Sphingobium yanoikuyae: one gene and its partner. The main gene of each other region encodes a partner of the protein of the gene in region 2 in a complex. Links are inferred from orthologs where the notes say so. Each region holds a gene or a part of one and is shown on either strand. Other genes may lie near its edges.

Region 1 (11,760 bases), 2.1 Mb from region 2 along the record:
CGTCCTGAAAGGCGGACCGGTGGAGCCGCGGCGCGGCTTCGTGCTGCATTCGCTCGACTGGGCCGGGCAGGATATGGTGCAGTCCGGGCCGGACTGGGGCCTTTCCGGCTCGCTCGACATATTGAAGGCCATTGCCGAAGGACGCGGCCCGAGCCGCTATCTTGTCGCGCTGGGCTATGCGGGCTGGGGCGCAGGCCAGCTGGAACGGGAAATGGCCGGCGAAAGCTGGTTCCTGGCCGAGGGCGATGCGGCGCTACTGTTCGACACGCCTGCGCACCGCAAATGGCGCGCCGCCTATGCCGCTGCGGGGGTCGATTCGGCCCATCTGGTGAGCGGCGGCGGGTCGGCCTGACTTTTTGATCCGTTGCGCTGTCGATTTCCGGCCGTTTCAGGGACAGAACAACAACAGCCATTGGCCGCTTGTTCTGGCATCGTAACTGAACCGTTTAGGGTAAATTCGCCTTAACCATAGCGCGATAGATTGCAGCAATCGGTTCCGCTCATTCTCCGTCTCTGGGGAATATGCGGGGTTATTTCATGAAGAAGATTATCTGTGCGGCGCTTGCCGCAGCGATGCCACTCGCGCCGGCGTCGGCGGCGACCTGCTGGAAGAAGGATCATGTCGAGGCGGCACAGGTCCGCAATTTCGAGATGATGCTGATGGTGTCGGCGCTTCGCTGCAACACGAGTGCCTATGATTTCCTGCCGGCCTATAACCAGTTCGTGCGCGACAAGCGGGCGGCGCTGGTCGAGGTGAATGACGCGCTGCGCAGTCACTTCGCGGATGTTGCGGGGCTGGAGGGCGGCCTCGATGCCTATGATGATTATGTGATCATGCTGGCGAACAGCTATGGCGCGGGTGCCGGCGGGCTGGAATGCCGGGATCTCCAGGCGATCCAGGCGGCGGCCAATGCGGTTCCGGCCAATCGGGCTGCGATCTGGAAATTGTCGGAATCTGCCGGCATCGCGCCGCGGATCGATGCGCCCCAGTGCGACATGGCGATCGCCCTCGCCAATGATCTGCTGGCCGACGAAGGCGTGAGTGGCGGCTCGACGGGTCGATCCATCGCTATGGCCGAAGGGGCAGCGCGCCTGCCGTCCGCACAGGTTCGGGGTCCGGTCAATTAACACATAAAGAAAACTTTATATTGAGTTGCCATGCTTGGCGGCGATTGGTAAAGCCCGACCATCGCCGCCGCCTTCCTTATGCCGGCGGCCGGTCAATTTCTAATGATGGAGACAGGCTCGTGGCCACCGTACCCGCTGACAAGGCGCAGGATTATGTGATCGCCGATATCGGCCTTGCCGCCTTTGGTCGCAAGGAAATCGAGATCGCCGAAACCGAAATGCCCGGCCTGATGGCTCTGCGCGCCGAATTCGGTGCGTCGCAGCCGCTCAAGGGCGCGCGCATCACCGGTTCGCTGCACATGACGATCCAGACCGCCGTGCTGATCGAGACGTTGACCGCGCTGGGCGCGCAGGTCCGCTGGGCGACCTGCAACATCTATTCGACGCAGGACCATGCCGCCGCCGCGATTGCCGCGTCGGGCGTGCCGGTCTTCGCCGTCAAGGGTGAAAGCCTTCAGGAATATTGGGACTATGTCGAGCGCATCTTCGACTGGCACAATGACGACAGCGGCGTCTGCAACCTGATCCTCGACGATGGCGGCGATGCCACCATGTTCGCCCTGTGGGGCGCCCGCGTCGAAGCTGGCGAAGAGCTGTTCACGCCGTCGAACGAGGAAGAGGAAATCTTCTGCGCCGTGCTGAAGCGCGTTCTGGCCGAGCGTCCGGGCTTCCTGACCAAGACCGTCCAGTCGATCAAGGGCGTGTCGGAAGAAACCACCACCGGCGTGCATCGTCTGTATGAACTGTCGAAGAAGGGCAAGCTGCCTTTCCCCGCGATCAACGTGAACGACAGCGTCACCAAGTCGAAGTTCGACAACCTCTATGGTTGCAAGGAATCGCTGGTCGACGCCATCCGTCGCGGCACCGACGTCATGCTGGCCGGCAAGGTCGCCTGCGTTGCCGGTTTCGGCGACGTCGGCAAGGGTTCTGCTGCCTCGCTGCGCAATGGCGGCGCCCGCGTTCTCGTGACCGAAATCGATCCGATCTGCGCCCTGCAGGCCGCGATGGAAGGCTATGAAGTCGTGACGATGGAAGAAGCCGCGCCGCGCGCCGACATCTTCGTCACCGCGACCGGCAACGAAGGCGTCCTGACCGTCGATCATATGCGCGCCATGAAGAATATGGCGATCGTGTCGAACATCGGTCACTTCGACAGCGAGATCGAAATCGCCGGCCTCGCCAACATGAAGTGGACCGAGATCAAGCCGCAGGTCGACGAAGTCGAGTTCCCCGATGGCAAGAAGATCATCGTCCTGTCGAAGGGCCGCCTGGTCAACCTGGGCAACGCCACCGGCCACCCGAGCTTCGTGATGTCGGCCAGCTTCACCAACCAGACGCTGGCGCAGATCGAACTGTGGACCAAGAGCGAGATCTACGGCAACGACGTCTATGTCCTGCCCAAGCATCTGGACGAGAAGGTCGCCGCGCTGCACCTGGAAAAGCTGGGCGTGAAGCTGACCCAGCTCAGCCAGCGTCAGGCCGACTATATCGGCGTGCCGGTCGAAGGCCCGTTCAAGCCGGACCACTACCGCTACTAAAAATTGAAAAAGTGGGAGGGCCATCCTCCCCCTTTTACCTTATCCGATGCCCGGACCATGCTGTGCCGGGCATTCATCATATCTGGGCGCTTTCCGCCGGCGCCAAGTTGCGTTAGGCCCGTGGCCATTGGTCTGTATGAACGATAAACAACTGGTCGCGAACGGGATGGGAATGGCGCAATGGGGTCTATGAGCCCGCTTGCCACTTTGTTGCTGGGCACGGTGATGGCCGGCTGGCTGGGGGCTGCGATATGGGCGCTGATCACGGGTCAGCGCATGCGCCGCGCAGGGATGCAGGCGCAGGGCAAGCTGGATCGGCTGACGACGCTGCTCGCGTCGGCGCCGGCTGCGCCCGTCATCATTCATCCCGACGGCCGGATGGAGGCCGCCGACCGGCTGGGCAAATGGCTGGGCCGGGACCGCGTGCCGACCTTCGTGTCCGAACTGACGGCGCCCGATGGCGGGCTTGAGCCGGCCGATGCCGCTGCACTGGGGCGCGAGATCGGCGCCGCACAGAAAGCGGGTAAGAGTTTTTCGCTGCCGATCCGGGGCAGCGGTTCGTCGCGCACGCTGCTGGTTCGCGGTGCGCCAGCCGGGCCGGCGCTGGCCGCCAATGGCGGCGTCGTGCTGTGGATCTTCGACGCGACCGACAGCCAGGCGGAAATCCAGGCGCTGAGCGCGACCGTCGGGCAATTGCGCGAGGCGCTGGAGGCGCTCGCCGGACTGGTCGAGGCCGCGCCCTTCCCGATGTGGCACCGCACGCCCGACCTGCGCCTGAGCCTGGTCAACAGCGCCTATGTCCGTGCTGTCGATGGCGCCGGCGCCCATGACGTGATCATGAACGGCACCGAACTGGTCGAGAATGTGAACGGCTTCAGCCCGCAGGACGCCGCGGCACAGGCGCTCGACGAAGGCAATTCGCTTGCCCGTATCGTTCCGGCAACGATCGATGGCGAACGGCGGACGATGCGCGTCGTCGACGTGCCGCTGGGCGCGGCCGGGGTCGCAGGTTTCGCGATGGACCAGCATGAACTGGAACAGGCGCGGGTCGAGCATCGTCGGCTGGAAGCGGCGCAGCGCGATCTGCTCGATCGGCTGTCGGCCGGTGTTGCGCGCTTCGGTCCCGACCGGGCGCTGCGTTTCTGGAACCAGCCCTTCATCAGCCTGTTCGGCCTGAAACAGGAAGCGCTCACGGATGCACCGCTGTTCGAGCGCGTGCTCGATCAGATGCGCGATGCGCGCCGGCTGCCGGAAAATCGTGACTTCCCGGCCTGGCGCGCGGAACGGCGGGACTGGTTCCTGTCGCCTGATCCGCTGGAGGAAAACTGGCTGCTGGTCGATGGCACGCATTTGCGCGTCTATGCCCAGCCGCTGCCCGACGGTGGCCTGTTGCTGATCTTCGAGGACCGGACCGAACAGGTGCAATTGTCGAGCGCCCGCGACACGCTGTTGCGGGTGCGGACGGCGACCTTCGACAATCTGTTCGAGGCGATCGGCGTCTTCTCGTCGGATGGGCGCCTGCATCTGTGGAACAGCCGTTTCCGCACCATCTGGGACATCAGCGAAGAGGCGTTGGGCAAGCATCCCCGTATCGATGAGTTGATGCGTGCCGTGCAGAGCCGGCTTGCCAAGCCGCAGCAGAGCAATCTGGTGCGCGAACTGGTCCGCGCGGCAACGGTGGAGCGCAAGCAGCGTGTCGGCCATGTCGGCTTTGCCGACGGGCGCATCTTCGAATTTGCCGCCATTCCGCTGCCGGATGGCAATGCGCTGTTCACTATGCTGGATGTCACCGACAGCCGGCGGGTCGAACAGATGCTGCGCGACCGCAACGAGGCCCTGGAACAGGCCGACAAGGTCAAAACCGCCTTCGTCACCAACATGAGCTATGAGTTGCGCACCCCGCTGACGACCATCGCCGGCTTTGCCGAGATGATGAGCGCGGGCTATGCAGGCGAACTCAGCGACAGCGCGGTCGAATATGTGAACGGCATCCTGCAGAGCACCGGGCGCCTGTCGATGCTGATCGACAATGTGCTCGACCTTACCCAGGGCGAGGCCGGCACTTTGCCGATTGAACGCAGCGAGGTCGATCTGGCGGCGCTGGTGCGCGCCAGCGTCGCGCGCATCGACGCCGAGGCGAAGGCCAAGGGGATCGATCTTTCCGTCACCCTGCAGGATACGCTGGGGGTGATCCAGGGCGATGCGCGCCGGATCGGTCAGGCGGTCGATCATCTTCTGGAAAATGCGGTGCGCTATTGCGGCTCCGGCGCACGGGTGTTGCTGCATGGCGATGGCGGCCCCGATCTCGCCCGCCTGGTCGTGTCGGACAATGGCCCTGGTATCGATGCCACCCGGCAAGCCACGATCTTCGATGCGATCAGCCGTGCCGAGCAGAATCGCAAGGGCGCGCGCGCGACGATTGGCCTGCCGCTCGTCAAGCAGTTGGCGCAGGCCCATGGCGGCACGTTCGAACTGGTATCGGAGCCGGGTCAGGGAACGATGGTCGTGATCGAGCTGCCCCGTGGCTGAGCTGGATATGATCCTGGAGGGCGAGGGCGCCCAACTCGATCTGGGCCGACGGCTCGCGAGCCATGTCCGCATCGGTGACGTCATCGCGCTGGAAGGCGGCCTCGGCGCCGGCAAGACGACGCTGGCGCGGGGCCTGCTGGAAGGGCTTGGTCTGGAGGGGGAGGCGCCCAGCCCCAGCTTCGCGATCGTCCAGCCCTATGACATTCCCGATGTCCGCCTGCCGGTCGCCCATGTCGATCTCTACCGGCTTGACGATGCGGAGGAAGCGGCCGAGCTGGCGCTGGACGAATATCTGCAGGACAGCCTGCTAGTCATCGAATGGCCCGACAGGCTGGGCGATGGGCTCTGGTCGCACGCCCTGTTTCTGACCATCATGGTCGAGCCGGATGGCGCACGGCGCTTGACAGCGCGCGTGCCCGACGCTTGGACGGACCGATGGTCACAGATATGATCCCCCCCGCAACCGCCCCCGCTTTCCTCACGCAGGCGGGTTGGGATGGCGCCGCCATCGTTCCGCTTGCCGGCGATGCCTCCTTCCGTCGTTATTTCCGCGTGGTCGACGGCGGCCGCCGTGCCGTGCTGATGGACGCGCCGCCGCCGCATGAAGATCCGCGTCCGTTCATCGCGATTGCTCAGCATCTGCTGGGTCAGGGCTTTGCCGCGCCGGCAATCCTGGCGCAGGATCTGACGCAGGGCCTCGTCCTGATCGAGGATTTTGGTGACGAGCGCCTGAAGGAGCATGTCGAGGAGGATCCGGCGGGCGAACTGGCGGTCTATCGCCGCGCGATCGATCTGCTGGCCGACCTGCACAAGCTGCCCGCAGCGGATGTCCCGCCCTATGACCGCGCGGTCTATCAGCGCGAGGTCGGGCTGCTGACCGAATGGTATTGCCCGGCGCTGGGGCTGGACGTCGATGCCGAAGCCTATCATGCGGCCTGGGACGCGGTGCTGCCGATCGCCGAACAGTCGGCAAGCCCTGTCGTCACCGTGCTGCGCGACTATCATGCCGAAAATATCATGTTGATCGACCGGCCCGAAGTGCGCGGCCTGGGTCTGCTCGATTTCCAGGACGCGCTGGCCGGCCATCCGGCCTATGACCTCGTGTCGCTGCTGCAGGATGCCCGGCGCGACGTGTCGCCGGAACTGGAGGCGGCGATGCTGGCCCATTATCATGCGGTCGCCAATCCGCCGGCCGATTTCGACGCTGCCTATGCGGTGCTGGGCGCCCAGCGCAACGCGAAGATCATCGGCATCTTCACCCGCCTTTGGAAGCGCGACCACAAGCCGCGCTATCTGTCCTACCTGCCGCGCATGTGGGGGCTGCTGGAACGCGATCTCGCCCATCCGGCGCTGGCGCCGGTGAAGGTCTGGTTCGACGCCAATATCCCTGCCGACAAGCGCCATCATGCGCTCGCGGAGTTTGCCCAGGCATGATCGATACCGCCATGCTCATGGCAGCAGGACTCGGCAAGCGGATGCGCCCGCTGACGGCGACCCGTCCCAAGCCGCTGGTGAAGGTCGCCGGCAAGGCGCTGATGGACCATGCGCTCGATCGCCTGGCGGCCGGTGGCATCAAGACCGTGGTCGTCAACGTCCATTATCTCGCCGATACGGTCGAGGCGCATCTCAAAACGCGCAAGGACATGGACTTCCGCATTTCCGACGAGCGGGCCAAGCTCCTGGAAACCGGCGGAGGGCTGATCCACGCCAGGCCACTGCTCGGCGACAAGCCGTTCATCTGCGCCAATAGCGACAATCTCTGGATCGACGGCCCGGCCGAGACGCTGGGCATGATGCAGCGGCTATGGGATCCCGAACGGATGGACGCGCTGCTGCTGCTGGTGCCGCTGGCGCGGGCCAATTGCCATAGCGGACCGGGCGATTTCCATATGGACGCCAATGGCCGCCTGACGCGGCGCAAGACCGCCCATGTCGCGCCGTTCGTCTTCACCGGCGTACAGATCCTTTCGCCCCGCCTGCTGGTTGATCCGCCGGCGGATGTCTTTTCGACGAACATCTTCTGGAACCGCGCGATCGAGGCCGGACGCCTCTATGGCGCGGTCCATCAGGGGCTATGGTTCGACGTGGGCACGCCGCAGGCCATTCCCGTCGTGGAGTCGATGATCGCCCATGGGTGACCGGGCCAAGCCGGCGCTGTACACCATCCCGGCGCACCGCGCCTTCGCCGACGCGCTGGTCGCCGGCATATTGGCGCAGCAGGGGAGCGATCCCGTCCGCCTGGCGCAGGGCATGATCCTGTTGCCCAGCAATCGCGCCGTCCGTGCCGTGAGCGACGCCTTTGTCCGCCGGGCCGAGGGCGGCCTGCTGCTGCCCCGTCTGGTCGCGCTGGGCGATCCGGAACTGGGCGAGGAAGTGGGGGGCGCGCTCGATCCGCTTTGGGAGGGCGATGCCGTTCCCGCGGCCATCCCGCCGATGCGACGACAGATGATCCTGGCGCGCATGGTGCAGGATGCCGGCGGCGCGGCGGATGCTGGCCAGGCGCTGCAACTGGGGCAGGCGCTCGGCGCTGTGCTTGACCAGATGCAGGTGGAGCGGGTGCCGCTCGATGCGCTGTCGAAGCTCGACCTGATCGAGGGGCTTTCGAGCCATTGGGAAAAATCGCTCGATCTCTTTTCCATCCTGATCGCCCGCTGGCCGGCAGAACTAGCGCGGCTGGGCCTCATTGACCTGGCCGACCGGCGCAATCGGCTGTTCGACCGGGTCGCAGCGCGCTGGAGCGAAGCGCCACCACCGGGGTTCATTGTCGCGGCCGGCATCAGCGCCGCCGCGCCGGCGATCGCCGGGCTGCTGCGGCGGATCGCCGAACTGCCCAATGGACAGGTGGTGTTCGCCGACCTCGACCAGAATTTGGACGAGGACGCCTGGGCCGCGATCGGTCCGTTCCCGCCCGATCCCGTCACCGGCCGCAGCGCTGCGGGACATGAGACCCATCCCCAATATACGCTCAAGCGCCTGCTCGACCGGATGAGCGCGAGCCGCGAGGATGTCGCCCAGTGGCGTTGGGGCAGCGAGCATGATGCTCGCGCCGTGCGCGGCCGCAATATTTCCAACGCGATGCTGCCGCCGCGCCTGACCAGTCGTTGGCGCGACCTCAAGACCGCCGACCGCTCGCTCGCCGGGGTCGAAGCGCTGGAGGTGGCGACGCCGGGCGAGGAAGCGCAGGCCATCGCCATCGCGCTGCGCGAGGCGCTGGAAACACCCGAACGGACCGCCGCGCTGGTGACGCCGGATCGGCAGCTGGCGGTGCGCGTCTCCGCGCATCTGCGCCGCTGGGGCATAGAGGCCGACGACTCCGCCGGTCAGCCGCTCTCTCGCCTGCCGCCCGGCACCTTGCTGATCGCGATGGCGGAGGCCGCGGCCGAGCGTTTTGCGCCGGTCGCGCTGCTGACCCTGCTCAAGCATCCGCTGGTGATGCGCGGCGAAATGCGCCTGCCCTGGCTGGAGGGGGTGCGTCAGCTCGATCTGCTGCTGCGGGGGCCGCGGCCGCAGGCGGGGCTGCGCGGCATCGACCTGCTGCTGGAAGCGCGTGAGGGCGAGGACCGGCAGAAGGAGCTACGTGCGCAGGCCCGCGCCTGGTGGCCCTGGGCGCGCGATCTGCTCGAACCGCTGGAGGCCGCCTTCGCGCTCGCGCCCGATCTGGCCGGGCAATTGGCGGCCGTGCGCGAACAGGCCGGGGCGCTGACCAATGACGCGCTCTGGGCCGGGCATCAGGGCCATGCCGCCGCCGACCTGTTCGCCGAGATGGAGGCCGCCGCGACCGAAGGGCCGCGCCAGGCCGATATCCGATCGCTGCCGGCGCTGCTCGACCATATGCTGGGCGGCGTGTCGGTGCGCCCGCCACAGGGCGGCCATCCGCGCATCGCCATATTGGGTCTGGTCGAAGCGCAGCTGGTGCAGGCGGACCTGATGATCCTGGGCGGCCTCAACGAAGGCAGCTGGCCGGGCCTGCCGTCGCCTGATCCCTGGCTGGCGCCGCGCATTCGCCGCGAACTGGGTCTGCCGGGTCTCGAAACCCGGATCGGCCTTGCCGCGCATGATTTTGCGAGCGCGCTCGGCGCCCCGCATGTCCTCATCACCCGTGCCCGGCGCGGCAGCGGCGGCCCGGCGATCGCCTCGCGCTTCTGGCTGCGGCTGAAGGCGATGGCCGGGCCGCAATGGAAGACGGCCGATCGCTATCGCCTGCTGGCCGACGCGCTGGACCTGCCACCCAGCCACCGGCCGTCCGCCCGCCCCGCGCCGGTGCCGCCGCTCGCCGCCCGGCCGACCCGCATTCCGGTCACCGATGTCGACCGGCTGAAGGCCGATCCCTTCGCTTTCTATGCCCGACGCATCCTGAAGCTCAATCGCCTCGATCCGGTCGATGCCGATGCCGGACCGGCCTGGCGCGGCACGGTCGTGCATGAGATATTGGAGCATTGGGCGCAGGGTGGCAGCCGCGATCCGGCCGATCTGGAGGCGCGCGCCCGCGCCATGTTCGCCCGGCCCGATGTCCATCCGCTGCTCCGGGCCCTGTGGCAGCCGCGCCTGATCGAGGCGATCCGCTGGATCGCGGCCGAAGTGGCGAAGGATCAGGCCGCGGGCCGCCATATCCTGGCGGTGGAGACGGAAGGGAAGGCAGAGATTGCCGGCGTATTGCTGACCGGCAAGGCCGACCGGATCGACCGCATGCCCGACGGCAGCATCGGCATCGTCGACTACAAGACCGGCAAGCCGCCCAGCGCGCGACAGGTACGCGGCGGCTATGCGCTGCAGCTCGGCCTGCTCGGACTGATCGCTGAATCCGCCGATGGCGCCTTTCCGGGCGTTGCCGGTGCGCGGGTGGCGGGCAGTTTCGAATATTGGTCGCTGGCCAAGAAGGGTGACGCCTTTGGCTATCGCGAGAGCCCGGTCGACCCGATGGGCAAGCGCGACAAGATCGTCACCGCCGATTTCACTGCCTTCGTCTATGACCAGTTCCGCGACGCGGCCGAAACCTGGCTGACCGGTGCTGCGCCCTTCGCTGCGCAGGTCAATCCGGAAGTGGCCAATTATGGCGATTATGACCAGCTGATGCGGCTGGAGGAATGGTATGGGCGCGACGATGGCTAAAGGCTCCAGCCCTTTGCAACCGCTGGCCGGCGCGCAGGCGCTGGCCGCCGCGCCCGACGCCCATGTCTGGCTGTCGGCCTCCGCCGGCACCGGCAAGACCCATGTGCTGACCGCGCGTGTCTTCCGCCTGCTGCTGCAGGGCGTGCGGCCGGAAAACATCCTCTGCCTGACCTTTACCAAGGCCGGCGCGGCGGAAATGGCCGACCGCATCCATGATCGGCTCGCCACCTGGGTGCAGGCCGAGGAACGTGATCTGTTCAACGATCTGGAGGCGCTGGGCGAGGAAAGCGGACCGGAGGCGCGCGACCGCGCCCGCCGCCTGTTCGCCGAAGTGCTGGAATCGACCGGCGGCGGCCTGCGCATCCAGACCATCCATGGTTTCTGCCAGCAATTGCTTGCGTCCTTCCCGCTGGAAGCGGACCTGGCCCCCGGATTCCGCCCGCTCGACACGCGCGAACAGAGTGTGCTGGCCCGCCAGACATTGGCCGACATGGTCATCCGCGCCGAGGAACTGGGCGATGGCGACCTGATCGACGCCTTGCAGGCTTTGAGCCTGCGGCTGGGCGAGGGCGCGGCCGAGACGTTCCTGCTGCGCTGTGCCGCGCGCCTTTCCGCGCTGGCAGAGCTACCCGGCGATATCGGTCCCTGGCTGGCGCGCGAACTGGGCCTGCCCGAAGGCGATATCGACGCCTGGCTGGCGGACCAGTGCAGCGACGACATGTTCGACATCCGCAGCCTTGCCTGGGTGGCGCAGGCCAATGCGGACTGGGGCACGGGGCGGGCGCTGGAGCGCTGCGACCGGATCGCCGCTTGGCGCGGCCGCGATCCCGCCGCGCGTGCCGAGACCCTGACCGACCTGCACAGCGCCTGGGCCAAGGCGGATGGCGACCTCATCTCCGCCAAGGGCTGGGTGCCACCGATCGACGGCTATGGCGAAGCGACCGCGCGCCTCCATGCCCGTTGCGCCGAACTGATCGGCGTCAAGCTGCAGGCCGATTATGCCGCGTTGCTGGCCCGCGCGCTACATGCCGGGCGCGCCTATGCCCGCGCCTATGACGAAGCCAAGCGGCTCGCCGGTGCGGTCGATTTCGACGACCTGATCGCGCGCACGGCGTCCCTGCTCCAGAAGGAGGGGATCGCCGAATGGATACGCTACAAGCTGGACCAGCGGATCGATCACATCCTGGTCGACGAAGCGCAGGACACCAACGTCCATCAATGGGCGATCGTCGGCGCGCTGGCGGCCGAGTTTTTTGCGGGGGACGGTGCCAAGGCCGACAAGGTCCGCACCATCTTCACCGTGGGCGATTTCAAGCAGGCGATCTTCGGTTTCCAGGGCACCAGCCCGCAGGCCTTCGCCGCCGCGCAGATGGTGTTCGCCCGCCATGCCGACATGGCCGGCCATGCCTTCCACGACCTGTCGCTCGACCGCAGTTTCCGCTCGACCCCGCCGGTG
Region 2 (12,031 bases):
TGTCGCGGCGATGCTTATTCAGGCCGCAGCGGACGCGCCAGCAGCGCGTCGATGACCTGTGCCAATGGTGCGGCGTCGCCGAGCAGGGCACAGACGGCTTCCACCACCGGCATTTCGACGCCGGCCGCGCGGGCCGCATCACGCAGCACCGGCGCGGTGTGCGCCCCTTCGGCCACGGTGCGACGGTTGGAGAGGAGGTCGGCGGCGGCCTGCCCCTCGCCCAGCCCCTTGCCGAGCGAGAAGTTGCGCGAATTGGTGGAGGAACAGGTGAGGACGAGATCGCCCAGGCCCGACAGGCCGCCCAGCGTTTCGGCGCGGGCGCCGCGGGCGAGACCGAAGCGGGTCATTTCGGCAAAGCCCCGGCTGATGAGCGAGGCGCGCGCATTGAGGCCGAGGCCGGCCCCTTCCGACACGCCGCAGGCGATGGCGAGCACATTCTTGACCGCGCCGCCGATTTCCGCGCCGACGACATCATCCGACAGATAGGGGCGGAAGGTCGGCCGGGCGATGCGCGCCGCCAGCTTTTCGACCAGCGCCGGATCGGCGCAGGCGAAGGTGACGGCGGTCGGCAGGCCCTTTGCCACTTCATGGGCGAAGGTCGGGCCGGAGAGGACAGCGATCGGCGAGCTTGGCTGCGCCTGCGCCGCGACTTCCGACATCAACAGGCCGGTGCCCGCCTCTATCCCCTTGGAACAGAGGACCAACGGCACGCCGGCCGGCGCCTGCGCCACGACGCTGCGCAGATGCTGGGCCGGGCTGACCACCAGGATCAGGTCGCGATCGGCCAGGTCCGACAGGACACCGGTCGCCCGGATCGAGGGCGAAAGCGGCAGGCCGGGCAGATAGAGCGGATTTTCATGGGCGCCGTTGATCGCGTCGACCACATCGGCTTCCAGCGCCCAGAGGCGCACATCCTGCCCGTCGGCCGCCAGCAACTGCGCCAGCGCGGTGCCCCAGGCGCCTGCTCCGATGACTCCCGCCTTCATGCCTTCACTCCTGCTCCACGCGCCTTTTCCGCCGTCGGATCGAGCGGCCAGCGCGGCCGGGCGGGGATGGTGAGATCGTCGGTCATGCCGGCCGCATAGCGCTCCGCGCCGGCCCAGGCGATCATCGCCGCATTATCGGTGCAGAGCCACAAGGGCGGCGCGACGAAGGGCAGGCCATGATCCTGCGCCAGCGTGGTCAATGCTCCACGCACCGACTGGTTGGCGGCGACGCCGCCAGCGACGACCAGCGCGGTCACGCCTTCGCTCGCGGCGAGCGCGCGGCGGGTGCGATCGAGCAGGCAGTCGATCACCGCCTGCTGGAAGCTGGCGGCGATATCCTCCACCGCATATTGGCCCGACTGCGCGGCGCGCATCACCGCGCTCTTGAGGCCGGCGAAGGAGAAATGGGGTTCATCGGTGCCGACCAGCGGACGCGGCAGCGGCACGGCGCGCGGATTGCCCTGCGCCGCCGCCTTTTCCACCGCCGGACCGCCAGGGAAGCCGAGGCCGAGCAGCTTGGCGGTCTTGTCGAAGGCTTCACCAGCAGCGTCGTCGATCGTGGTGGCGAGGCGGCGATACTGGCCGACGCCATCCACCCTGAGCAGTTGGCAATGGCCGCCCGACACCAGCAGCAGCAGATAGGGGAATTGCAGATTCTGGTCGGCGAGGCGCGGCGAGAGCGCATGCCCCTCCAGATGATTGACCGCGACCAGCGGCTTGCCGGCGGCATGGGCGAGCGCCTTGCCGGTGACAAGGCCGACCATCACGCCGCCGATCAGGCCGGGGCCGGCGGTGGCAGCGATGACATCGACATCGGCCAGCGTCATCTTTGCGTCGGCCAGTGCCGCCTCGACCAGCGGGGCCAAAGCCTCGACATGGGCGCGGGCCGCGATTTCGGGCACGACGCCGCCATAGGGGCGGTGCGCGTCTTCCTGCGTGGCGAGGCGATGGGCCAATATCTGCCCGTCAGCCGTCACCAGCGCCGCCGCGGTTTCGTCGCAGCTTGATTCCAGGCCGAGGATGATGGTCATTGCCGCTTCCATCTAGTGCCCGTGGCCATTAGAGCAAGCCGCTTATGAAAAGACCCGAACGACCGTTGCGCCTTGGCACCAGGGGATCGCCGCTTGCGCTGGCTCAGGCCCATATGACCGCGCAGGCGCTGCGCGACGCCCATGGCTGGGATCAGGACGCCATCACCACCGTCATCGTCCAGACCAGCGGCGACCGGATCCAAGACCGGGCGCTGGCGGAAATCGGCGGAAAAGCGCTGTGGACCAAGGAGCTGGACCGGGCGCTGGCAGAGGGCGAGATCGACTGCGCCGTCCACAGCATGAAGGATGTCGAGACGATCCGACCCGATGCGATCCGCATTGCCGCGATGCTGCCGCGCGCCGATGTGCGCGACCGGCTGGTCGGCGCGGAAAATTTTGCCGCGCTGCCGCCGCAGCCGATCGTCGGCACCAGTTCGCCGCGCCGCGCCGCGCAGGTGAAGCGACTGCGCCCCGATGCGCAGATCATCCTGTTCCGCGGCAATGTTGCCACCCGGCTGGCCAAGCTGGAAGCCGGCGAGGCCCATGCGACTTTGCTCGCCGCCGCCGGGCTCGACCGGCTGGGCCAGGCGGACATTGGCGCCACGGTCGAGGTCGACACCATGTTGCCGGCGCCGTCGCAGGGGGCGGTCGGCATCGAGACGCTGGCCGACAATGACGCCATGCGGGGCTGGCTGGCGGCGATCAACCATCGCGACACATTCGATTGCGTGATGGCTGAACGCGCGGTGCTGCGGGGCCTGGGCGGCACCTGCCATTCGCCGATCGCGGCGCTGGCGCTGCTGGAGGGCGGGCAGATTCACCTGCGCGCCGAGATCATCAGCCCGGAAGGGGACGAGACGGTGCGGGACGAGGCACGGCTGGCGCGCGGCGATTTCGACGCGGCCGAGGCGATCGGCCGGGGCCTGCTGGAGCGGGCAAGCCCAGCGCTGCGCAGCCTGTTCGAGGGGTGAGACCGCTCATCATCCTGCGGCCCGCGCCCGGCGCCGGCAGGACGGCGGACAAGGCGATGGCCATGGGGCTGGCGGTGCGGCTGTGTCCGCTGTTCGCGGCCGAGGCACTGGCCTGGACGCCGCCACCCGCTGAGGATTTCGATGCGCTGCTGGTGACGAGCGCGCAGACGGTGCGATTCGGCGGGGTTGCGCTGCAGGCCTATCGCGCCTTGCCGACCTATGCCGTGGGCGCGGCGACGGCCGAGGCGCTGCGGGAAGCGGGATTTGCCGATCCGGTCGCGGGGCATGGCGATGCCAGCGCGATCGCCGCGCGGATCGCGGCCGACGGGCACCGCACACTGCTGCACCTGTCGGGAGAGGCGGTGGCGCCGATGGACGCGGGGCCGCTGCGGGTGACGCGCGCGCCGGTCTATCGGATGATGCCCCTGCCCTGCGATCCGCTGGACCTGAGCGGTGGCGTGCTGCTGGTCCATTCTGCGGCCGCCGGCGCCCGGTTGGCGGAGATATTAGCCGAAAATCAGCGCGCAACCAGCGACGTGGTGGCGATAAGCCCGGCCGCGCTTGCCGCCTGCGGCAGCGGATGGGGCAGCGCGCAGGCCGCCGACGCACCCAATGATGCGGCGGTACTGGCCCTCGCCCGTCGATTGTGCGAATGAAACCGCGGTCGCAAACGAGAGAGACTTGATGAACGAGCAGGAGAGTGTGGAAATTCAGCAGGAAACGCCGCCGCCCGCGCGCCGACGCACATCCTGGCTGACGCCCGTGCTGCTGCTGTTCGCGTTTCTGATCGGCATCGGCGTCACCATCTGGGCGATGCCGCAGATCGAACGGCGCTGGGGCCAGGACGAGGCGGCGGCGCCCGCCCTGCCTGCGCCGCTGCTGGGCAGCAACGCCATCCCGTCGGGCCGTCCGCTGACGGCGGATGCCGCGCAGATGCTCGACGCCCGCGTGATCCAGCTGGAGGAGCGGCTCAACCGCATCACCGTCGAGGCGCAGGCCGCGTCGGGCAATGCCGCGCGCGCCGAAGGGCTGCTGGTCGCCTTTGCCGCCCGCCGCGCGCTCGATACCGGCGCCCCGCTCGGCTATGTCGAGGGGCAGTTGCGGCTGCGCTTCGGCCAGGCCCAGCCCCGCGCCGTCGCCACCATCATCAATGCCGCGCGCGAGCCGGTGACGCTCGCCGACCTGCGCGCCGGCCTGGTCGATGTCGCCGATCGCGTCACGTCCCCGCCGGCCGATGCCAGCTGGTGGGACAGCTTCGAGCATGAGGCCCGCGAGCTGATCATCATCCGCAAATCCTCCACCCCCTCGCCGCGGCCGCAAATGGCGATGCAGCGGGCGCTGCGCTATATCGACGCCAGCCGGGTCGGCGCGGCACTGGCCGAAGTGGAGCGCATGCCCGATCGCGCGGCGGCCGATCGCTGGATGCAATACGCCCGCCGCTATCTGGAGGCGCGCCGGGCACTCGACCTGATTGAGACGGCGGCGATATTGGAGCCGCGCCAGCTACGCACGACCGAGGGCGCCAGCGTCGCCCAGACATCGCCCCTCGCCCCCTGAGCTTCATTTCCTGAGACATACCGTTCATCGCTTGCGATGAAACCCATGGACGCACCCTGCGTTTGTCACGAGAATGTCACCTTTTCCGCCCGGTTCAGGACAGAGTCTCTCGTGCCACCCTATGCCGATGCCATTGCCAGCTTCTGGAAGGGCCGCCTTGCCAGCGGTCCGCGCGCGTCCGCGCGCCCGTCGCTGTCGCATCTGCTGGGCAATGCCTCGGTGCCGTTCGACATCAACCGGACCAAGGCCCAGGCCGAACAACTGAGCCGCGCGATTCGCGGCGACGGGCGACACGTCCTGCTGGTGCCCGGCCTGATGGCGTCGGAACATCGCATGGAGCCGCTGCGCGCGATCCTCAACGCGGCGGGCTATCAGGCGCATGGCTGGGACATGGGCCGCAATTTCGGACCGCGCGCCGACACGCTGGAGAAGATCGACGCCCGCGTCGATGCGATCCGCCGGACAAGTGGCAAGCCGGTGACTTTGGTCGGCTGGAGCCTGGGCGGCCTTTATGCGCGCGAATATGCCAAGTTCGCGCGATCCAAGGTTGGCGGCGTGGTAACGATGGGTACGCCCTTTTCCGGCGATCCGCGCGCCAACCATGCCTGGCGCCTCTATCAGCTCGTGTCGGGCTTCCCGGTCGACACGCCCCCCTTCCCCTGCACCCGCGAGGAGAAGCCGCCGGTGCCGACCGTGGCACTCTGGTCGCAGCGCGACGGCGTGATCCTGCCCGAATGCGCAAGAGGCCGCGCCGGCGAGCGCGACCGCGCAATCGAGGTCGATTGCACCCATATGGGCTTCGCCGCAGCGCCGGAGGGGATCTTGGCCGTCGGCAAGGCGCTGGAGATGATGGCCGCCTGAACGGTCAGTAACGGACTGGTTCGCCCTCCACCGTCAGCAGGCTGGGATCGGTCAGCCGCACATGGGTTTGATAATAATATTTTTCGGTCGGCCGGCCATCCGCCAGAAAATGAATTTTCACCCGCTTCGCTTCGCCGCGGACCGCGATGGTCTTGCCCGTCAGATATTGATCGAGTTCCGCACCGAAACGCTGTGCCAGTGCATCGGCCATGGCGCCGGGAATGGCGATCGTCAGGTTGCGGGGATCGCGATAATCCTGCTGAGAATTAAGATAGAACCAGCCGCCCTGGCGCCCAGCGGCGCGGACGGGCAGCTCGAACACCCCCTTCACCCCATCGGGGGCGACAGCCGCGGCATTCATCACCGCCTGTTCGGGAAAGATATTATAGGAAGCAGACGGCGCTGCGGCTCCCATGAGCAGCAGGCCGGACGACAGGATGAGAGCATAACGCATCAGGCTGGCCTCCAGAATGGTCCGGTCCGGCCAGCCTAACCCGATCAACCGGCCACCGCCAGCCTCTTCAACGCCTCGTCCCGGCCGATCAGGGGCAGGAGTTGGCCCATGTCGGGGCCGTGGTCCAGGCCGGTGAGGGCGCGGCGCAGGGGTTGGAACAGGGTCTTGCCCTTGCGGCCGGTTTCTTCCTTGAGTGCGCCGGTCAGCGTGCGCCAGATGTCGGCGTCGAAGGGGACGGCGGACAGGATGCGATGGGCGGCGGCGAGGAAATCGCGGTCTTCATCGGCTACCTCCGGCCCGTCGATCGGGCCGGTGACGATCTGCCACCAGTCGGCGGCGCCCGCGACCGTCTCCAGATTGGGGCGGATCGCGGCCCAGGCGGCGGCGTCCATGCCCGCGGGCAGGCGGTCGGCAACCGCTTCATAAGGAAGCGCGTGAACGATCTTCTGGTTGAGGCTCGCCAGTTCGGCTTCGTCGAAGCGCGCGGGGGCGCGGCCGAAATGGGCGAAGTCGAACGTCTCGATCAGCGGCGCACGGTCGGCGAAGGGCTCGATCGGCTGCGAGCTGCCGAGACGGGCGAGCAGCGACGCGATCGCGGCCGGCTCCAGACCGATCTCGCGGAAATGGGCGACGCCGAGCGAGCCGAGCCGCTTGGACAGCTTGCCCTCGCTGCCGGTCAGTAGCGCTTCGTGCGCGAAGGCAGGGAGCGACGCGCCGAGCGCGCTGAACATCTGGATCTGGGTCGCGGTGTTGGAGACATGATCCTCGCCGCGCAGCACATGGGTGACGCCCATGTCGACATCGTCGATCACCGAGGGGAGCATGTAGAGCCATGAGCCATCGGCGCGGCGGATCACCGGGTCGGACAGCAATTTGGGGTCGAAGCGCTGCTCGCCACGGATCAGGTCGGTCCAGACGATCGGCTGCTCATGATCGAGCTTGAAGCGCCAGTGCGGCGTGCGCCCTTCGGCTTCATAAGCGGCGATCTGATCCGGGGTCAGCGCCAGGGCGGCGCGATCATAGACCGGCGGCAGGCCGCGGCCCAGCAGCACCTTGCGGCGCAGTTCCAGTTCCTGCTGGGTTTCATAGGCGGGGTAGACATGGCCCGAGGCCTTGAGCGCCGCGAACCGCGCTTCATAGAGAGCGAAGCGTTCGGACTGTTTTTCCTCGCCGTCCCAGTCGAGGCCGAGCCAACGCAGATCAGCCTTGATCGAGTCCGCATATTCGGGGCGCGAGCGCTCCAGATCGGTGTCGTCGAGGCGCAGCAGGAAACGGCCACCGGATTTGCGCGCCCACAGCCAGTTATGGAGCGCGGCGCGGATATTGCCGACATGGAGATGGCCGGTCGGCGACGGGGCGAAGCGGGTGATGACGGTCATAAATCCGGTCCTGAACCCGTTCGGTTCGAGCTTGTCGAGAACAGTTCTCGACGACGCTTCTCGACACGCTTGAAGCGGCTCGAACCGAACGGCCTGAATTACTTATACGCTGCGGAAGGCGTTGGTGATCGGGTAGCGGCGGTCGCGGCCGAAATTGCGGATACCCAGCTTCACGCCGGGCGGCGACTGGCGACGCTTATATTCGGCGATGTAGAGCAGATGCTCGATCCGGGTGACGACCGCCTTGTCGAAGCCGCGCTCGACCAGCTGGGCCACCGACAATTCCTCCTCGACCAGGCCATAGAGGATCGGATCCAGCACCTCATAGGGCGGCAGGCTGTCCTCATCCTTCTGATTGTCGCGCAGTTCGGCGCTGGGCGGCTTGCTGATGACGCGTTCGGGCATCACCGGGCCGGCCGGGCCGAAGCCTTCGCCGAGCGAGGGCATATTGTCGTTGCGCCAGCGGCAGAGGTCGAACACCGTCGTCTTGTACGCGTCCTTCAACACCGAATAGCCGCCCGCCATGTCGCCATAGATGGTGGCATAGCCGACCGACATCTCGCTCTTGTTGCCGGTGGTCAGCAGCATATGGCCGAACTTGTTGGAGAGGGCCATCAGGGTGAGGCCGCGAATGCGCGACTGGATATTCTCTTCGGTGAGGTCGCGCGCCTTGCCCTCGAACACCGGGGCCAGCATCGTGTCGAAGGCGGAAACCGCCGGTTCGATCGGGATGGTGTCATAGCGGACGCCGAGCAGGCGGGCGCATTCAACCGCGTCATCCAGGCTTTCCTGGCTGGTGAAGCGCGAGGGCATCATCACGCACCACACCCGGTCGGCGCCCAGCGCATCGACCGCAACGGCGGCGGACAAGGCGGAATCGATGCCTCCCGACAGGCCCAGGACGACGCCGGGGAAGCGGTTGCGGTTCACATAGTCGCGCAGGCCCAACACCATCGCATTATAGATGTCGGCCGGGCGCGGATCGAGTGCATGACGCTCGCCGGGCAGGCAGACCCACTGGCCGTCCCATTTCTCCCACTGGGTCAGCACCAGCTTTTCTTCCCAGTCGGGCAGTTGCTGGGCGATGGAGAGGTCGCCGTTCATGACGAAGGAGGCGCCGTCGAACACCAGTTCGTCCTGGCCGCCGACGCGGTTGAGATAGACGAGCGGCAGGCCGGTTTCGCGCACGCGGGTGCCGGCGACGACGTTCAGGCGGCGATCATCCTTGTCGACCTCGAACGGGCTGCCATTGGGGCTGATCAATATTTCCGCGCCCTCGGCTCGCAGATGGGCGGTGACGAAGGGGAACCAGATATCCTCGCAGATCGGCACGCCGATCTTCACGCCGCGAAACTCGATCGGCGCGGGCAGCGGGCCGGGCGCGAACAGGCGCTTTTCGTCGAACGTGCCGTAATTGGGCAGTTCGCGCTTCTGGCGGATCGCGGTGACGGCGCCATTTTCGATCAGGGCGACGACGTTGAACAGCACGCCCTGTGAGGCGACAACGGTGCCGACCAGCATCGCCGGGCCGCCATCGGCGCTTTCCTGCGCCAGCCGGTCGAGATGATAATTGGCCTGGTCGAGCAGGGCAGGCTTGAGCACCAGATCCTCGGGCGGATAGCCGATCAGTTGCAGTTCGGGATAGACGATCAGGTCCGCGCCCTTGGCGCGGGCGCGCCATTCCAGCATGGCGTCGGCATTGGCCCTGGGGTCGCCCATCGTCTGGGTCATCTGGGCGAGCGCGATCACGAGTTTGTCGGTCATGCACCGCGCCCTAGAGCATTTTGCCTATTTGCGAAAATGCTCTGTTTTCCGATGCCGCATTTTCGAACCGAACACCCGCTTCGCGCGTGTTCTGAAAATGCGGGGGCCATTTTGTCGCAGGGCGCAAAAGCGCCTTTCCACATGGGACATGCGCCGCTAAAGGGGCCGCGTTTCGCGCATCGTCATCAATTCGTCACGCCAATTAGCCTGGGGATTTTCGCCATGAAACTCATGACCGGCAATTCGAACAAGCCGCTCGCGGCCGCCATCGCCGACTATATCGAAATCCCCCTGACCGAGGCCAGCGTCCGCCGCTTTGCCGACGAAGAAGTTTTCGTGGAAATTCATGAGAATGTCCGCGGCGAAGACGTGTTCGTGATCCAGTCGACGGCCTATCCGACCAACGACAATCTGATGGAATTGCTGATCATGATCGATGCGCTCAAGCGCGCGTCGGCCAAGCGAATCACCGCCGTCGTCCCCTATTTCGGCTATGCCCGCCAGGACCGTAAGCCCGGCCCGCGCACGCCGATCAGCGCCAAGCTGGTCGCCAACCTGATCACCACCGCCGGCGCCGACCGCGTCCTCTCGGTCGATCTCCATGCCGGCCAGATCCAGGGCTTCTTCGATATCCCGACCGACAATCTGTTCGGCGCCCCGGTGATGTCGGCCGATATCCAGGCCCGTTTCGGCGACAAGAATATCATGGTCGTGTCGCCCGACGTCGGCGGCGTGGTGCGCGCCCGTGCGCTCGCCAAGCGGCTCGACAACGCCCCGCTCGCGATCGTCGACAAGCGCCGCGAGCGCGCCGGCGAGTCGGAAGTGATGAACATCATCGGCGACGTGAAGGGCCGTTTCTGCATCCTGATCGACGATATCGTCGATTCGGCCGGCACGCTGTGCAACGCCGCCGCCGCGCTGAAGGCACAGGGCGCCGAGGAAGTCGTCGCCTATGTCAGCCATGGCGTGCTGTCGGGCGGTGCGGTCGCCCGTGTCGAGGCGTCGGAACTGCTGGAACTGGTCATCACCGACTCGATCCAGGGCACCGATGCGGTGAACGATGCCAAGCGCATCCGCCACCTGCCGATCGCCCCGCTGCTGGGCGAAGCGATCAAGCGCATCGCCGACGAAAGCTCGGTGTCGAGCCTGTTCGACTGATCGCGACAATGGGGGGAGGCAGCCGGTCGGTTGCCTGTCCTTTGGCGGTCACAGACCCACGCCGGTCGAGCCTCGCTCGGCCGGCGTTGTCGTATTTGACGTCAGTGCGTCGGGAACAGGATGATCGGCAGGGCGAAGACGAGGGCCAGGCCGGAGACGATGCGCTGGCCGCGCGAGATGCCCAAGGGCAGGTCGCGCCAGACCATCGGGCAGGCGAGCAGGGCGAAGACGACGAGGATGTTGGAGATCGCCACCGATCCGCCGATCGGCATGTCCTGCCGCAGCGCGAGGCCCGCGAACAGGCAGATGAAGCTCAAGATCCAGCCAACCAGCGCCATGACGGCCCCCTTTCCCTTGGGAGGCTAGAACGGCACGGTTTCCAAAAGCTTAATCACCGTCTTCGGGGATAGGCTCCCAGGGATCATAGCTGCCGAAGCTCCACACATTCCCCTCGGGATCGAGCGCGGTATAGCCGCGCCCCGGATAGCCCGGATTGTCATGCGGTTCGTCGACCACCACCGCGCCTTCGTTGCGGGCATGGAGGCAATGGGCGTCGACATCGGGCACGACCATGTAGACGCAGGCGGTGATGCCGCCGAGGTCGCGGACCGTCGACCAGGTGTAGAGCGACTCGCCCTCCATATCCTTGACGCTGCCCAGCATCACCATGCCCTCGCCCAGCACCAGCTGGGCATGATGGATGATGCTGTTGTCGAGATCGTCGGGATAGACGGCATGCCGCTCGAAGCCGAAGGCGGCGCACAGGAAATCGATGGCGGCGGGCGCATCGGCATAGCGCAGGCACGGGATGACGGGTGAACCGGGCATCTTTCCTCTCTCCTTTCGGTGAATCGGGCCTTCGGTGAATCAGGATGGCGAAGTCTGGACCTTGATCGCTTCAGGCTGAACCGGCCCGACGTGTGAATCAAGGCCCAGAATCACAGAATAGCGCCCGATCCCCGCCATCGATGAAGGCGGCAAGCGCTCCCCCCTCAGATGATCGGGCTCTAGCCTAGCGCGCGCCGACCGGCTAGGCGAAGGGGCATGACGACCCGCGATGACCTGGCCCTTGCCAACCGCCTTGCCGACGCCGCCGGCGCCGCCATCCGCCCCTTTTTCCGCGCGCGCTACGATCTGGAGATCAAGGCCGACAAGTCGCCGGTGACGGAGGCCGACCGCGCCGCCGAAGCCGCGATCCGCGCGATCCTGGAAAAGGAACGGCCGAACGACGGCATCATCGGCGAGGAATATGGATCGGTCCGCACCGATGCCGAGCGGGTGTGGATATTGGATCCGATCGACGGCACGCGCAGCTTCATCGCCGGGCGGCCGATCTTCGGCACGCTGATCGCGCTGACGCAAGGCAGCTGGCCGACGATCGGCATCATCGACCAGCCGATCGCGCAGGAACGCTGGGCCGGGATGAGCGGCCAGCCCACCACCTTCAACGGCAAGCCGGTGCGCACCCGCGCCTGCAAGGCGCTGGAAGGCGCCGGCATCGCCACCACCAGCCCGCATCTGTTCGCGCAAGGTGACGTGCCCCATTATATGGCGCTGGTCGGCGCCGTGTCGGGCGGATCGCCGCGGCAGGGGCCGGTCTATGGCGGCGACTGCTATAATTATGGCCTGCTGGCCTCGGGCTTCCTCGACATCGTCATCGAATCCGGGCTGCAAAGCTATGACTTCGCCGCTCTGGTGCCGGTGGTCGAGGGCGCGGGCGGCCTGATGTGCGACTGGAATGGCGAGCCACTGACCGCCGACAGCGAAGGCCATGTGCTGGCGCTGGGCGATCCGGCACGGCTGGAGGATGTGCTGGAGGCGATCCACGGCGCGGGTGACGCGCATGACCATGAGCATCATCACGATCATT

The links.
Region 1: the proteins of tsaD (region 2) and tsaE are in contact, whole or in part, in a crystal structure (PDB 6N9A), measured with the Thermotoga maritima proteins. The link is inferred for Sphingobium yanoikuyae from one-to-one orthologs. Residues at the interface, in WP_004082750.1 of Thermotoga maritima: Cys10, Asp11, Arg49, His50, Leu82, Gly84, Gly135, Gly136, Glu154, Thr155, Leu156, Asp157, Asp158, Ser159, Glu162, Asp165, Lys166, Arg169, Leu170, Tyr175, Lys213, Thr214, Leu217, Tyr218, Gln221, Arg222, Asn324; in WP_004082108.1 of Thermotoga maritima: Leu37, Gly38, Lys46, Lys57, Val59, Lys60, Ser61, Thr63, Phe64, Thr65, Leu66, Met67, Val69, Pro71, Tyr82, Arg83, Leu84, Asp86, Asp88, Phe89, Asp93, Ile128, Asp130, Glu131, Arg134.

The regions. Positions count from the first base shown.
Region 1 is NZ_CP053021.1:1,967,145-1,978,904, reverse strand. What follows is about bases 4,215-6,924. They hold tsaE (tRNA (adenosine(37)-N6)-threonylcarbamoyltransferase complex ATPase subunit type 1 TsaE), read left to right. Parts: upstream 4,215-5,202; coding sequence 5,203-5,646; downstream 5,647-6,924. Other genes in these bases: HH800_RS09840 (nucleotidyltransferase family protein), read left to right, coding at 6,626-6,924; HH800_RS09845 (aminoglycoside phosphotransferase family protein), read left to right, coding at 5,643-6,629; HH800_RS09855 (sensor histidine kinase), read left to right, coding at 4,215-5,195. Outside these bases: HH800_RS09870 (YqgE/AlgH family protein), read left to right, coding at 1-352; HH800_RS09865 (hypothetical protein), read left to right, coding at 523-1,128; ahcY (adenosylhomocysteinase), read left to right, coding at 1,248-2,666; more of HH800_RS09855, read left to right, coding at 2,847-4,214; more of HH800_RS09840, read left to right, coding at 6,925-7,333; double-strand break repair protein AddB, read left to right, coding at 7,326-10,304; double-strand break repair helicase AddA, read left to right, coding at 10,285-11,760. UniProt on the Escherichia coli protein: Required for the formation of a threonylcarbamoyl group on adenosine at position 37 (t(6)A37) in tRNAs that read codons beginning with adenine.
Region 2 is NZ_CP053021.1:4,100,179-4,112,209, forward strand. What follows is about bases 1-2,981. They hold tsaD (tRNA (adenosine(37)-N6)-threonylcarbamoyltransferase complex transferase subunit TsaD), read right to left. Parts: upstream 2,018-2,981; coding sequence 983-2,017; downstream 1-982. Other genes in these bases: HH800_RS19790 (NAD(P)H-dependent glycerol-3-phosphate dehydrogenase), read right to left, coding at 15-986; hemC (hydroxymethylbilane synthase), read left to right, coding at 2,062-2,981. Also shown: more of hemC, read left to right, coding at 2,982-2,988; HH800_RS19805 (uroporphyrinogen-III synthase), read left to right, coding at 2,985-3,644; HH800_RS19810 (hypothetical protein), read left to right, coding at 3,673-4,545; HH800_RS19815 (esterase/lipase family protein), read left to right, coding at 4,657-5,406; HH800_RS19820 (hypothetical protein), read right to left, coding at 5,411-5,860; gltX (glutamate--tRNA ligase), read right to left, coding at 5,905-7,239; HH800_RS19830 (NAD+ synthase), read right to left, coding at 7,342-9,003; HH800_RS19835 (ribose-phosphate pyrophosphokinase), read left to right, coding at 9,226-10,161; HH800_RS19840 (hypothetical protein), read right to left, coding at 10,263-10,499; HH800_RS19845 (VOC family protein), read right to left, coding at 10,549-10,989; HH800_RS19850 (inositol monophosphatase family protein), read left to right, coding at 11,206-12,031.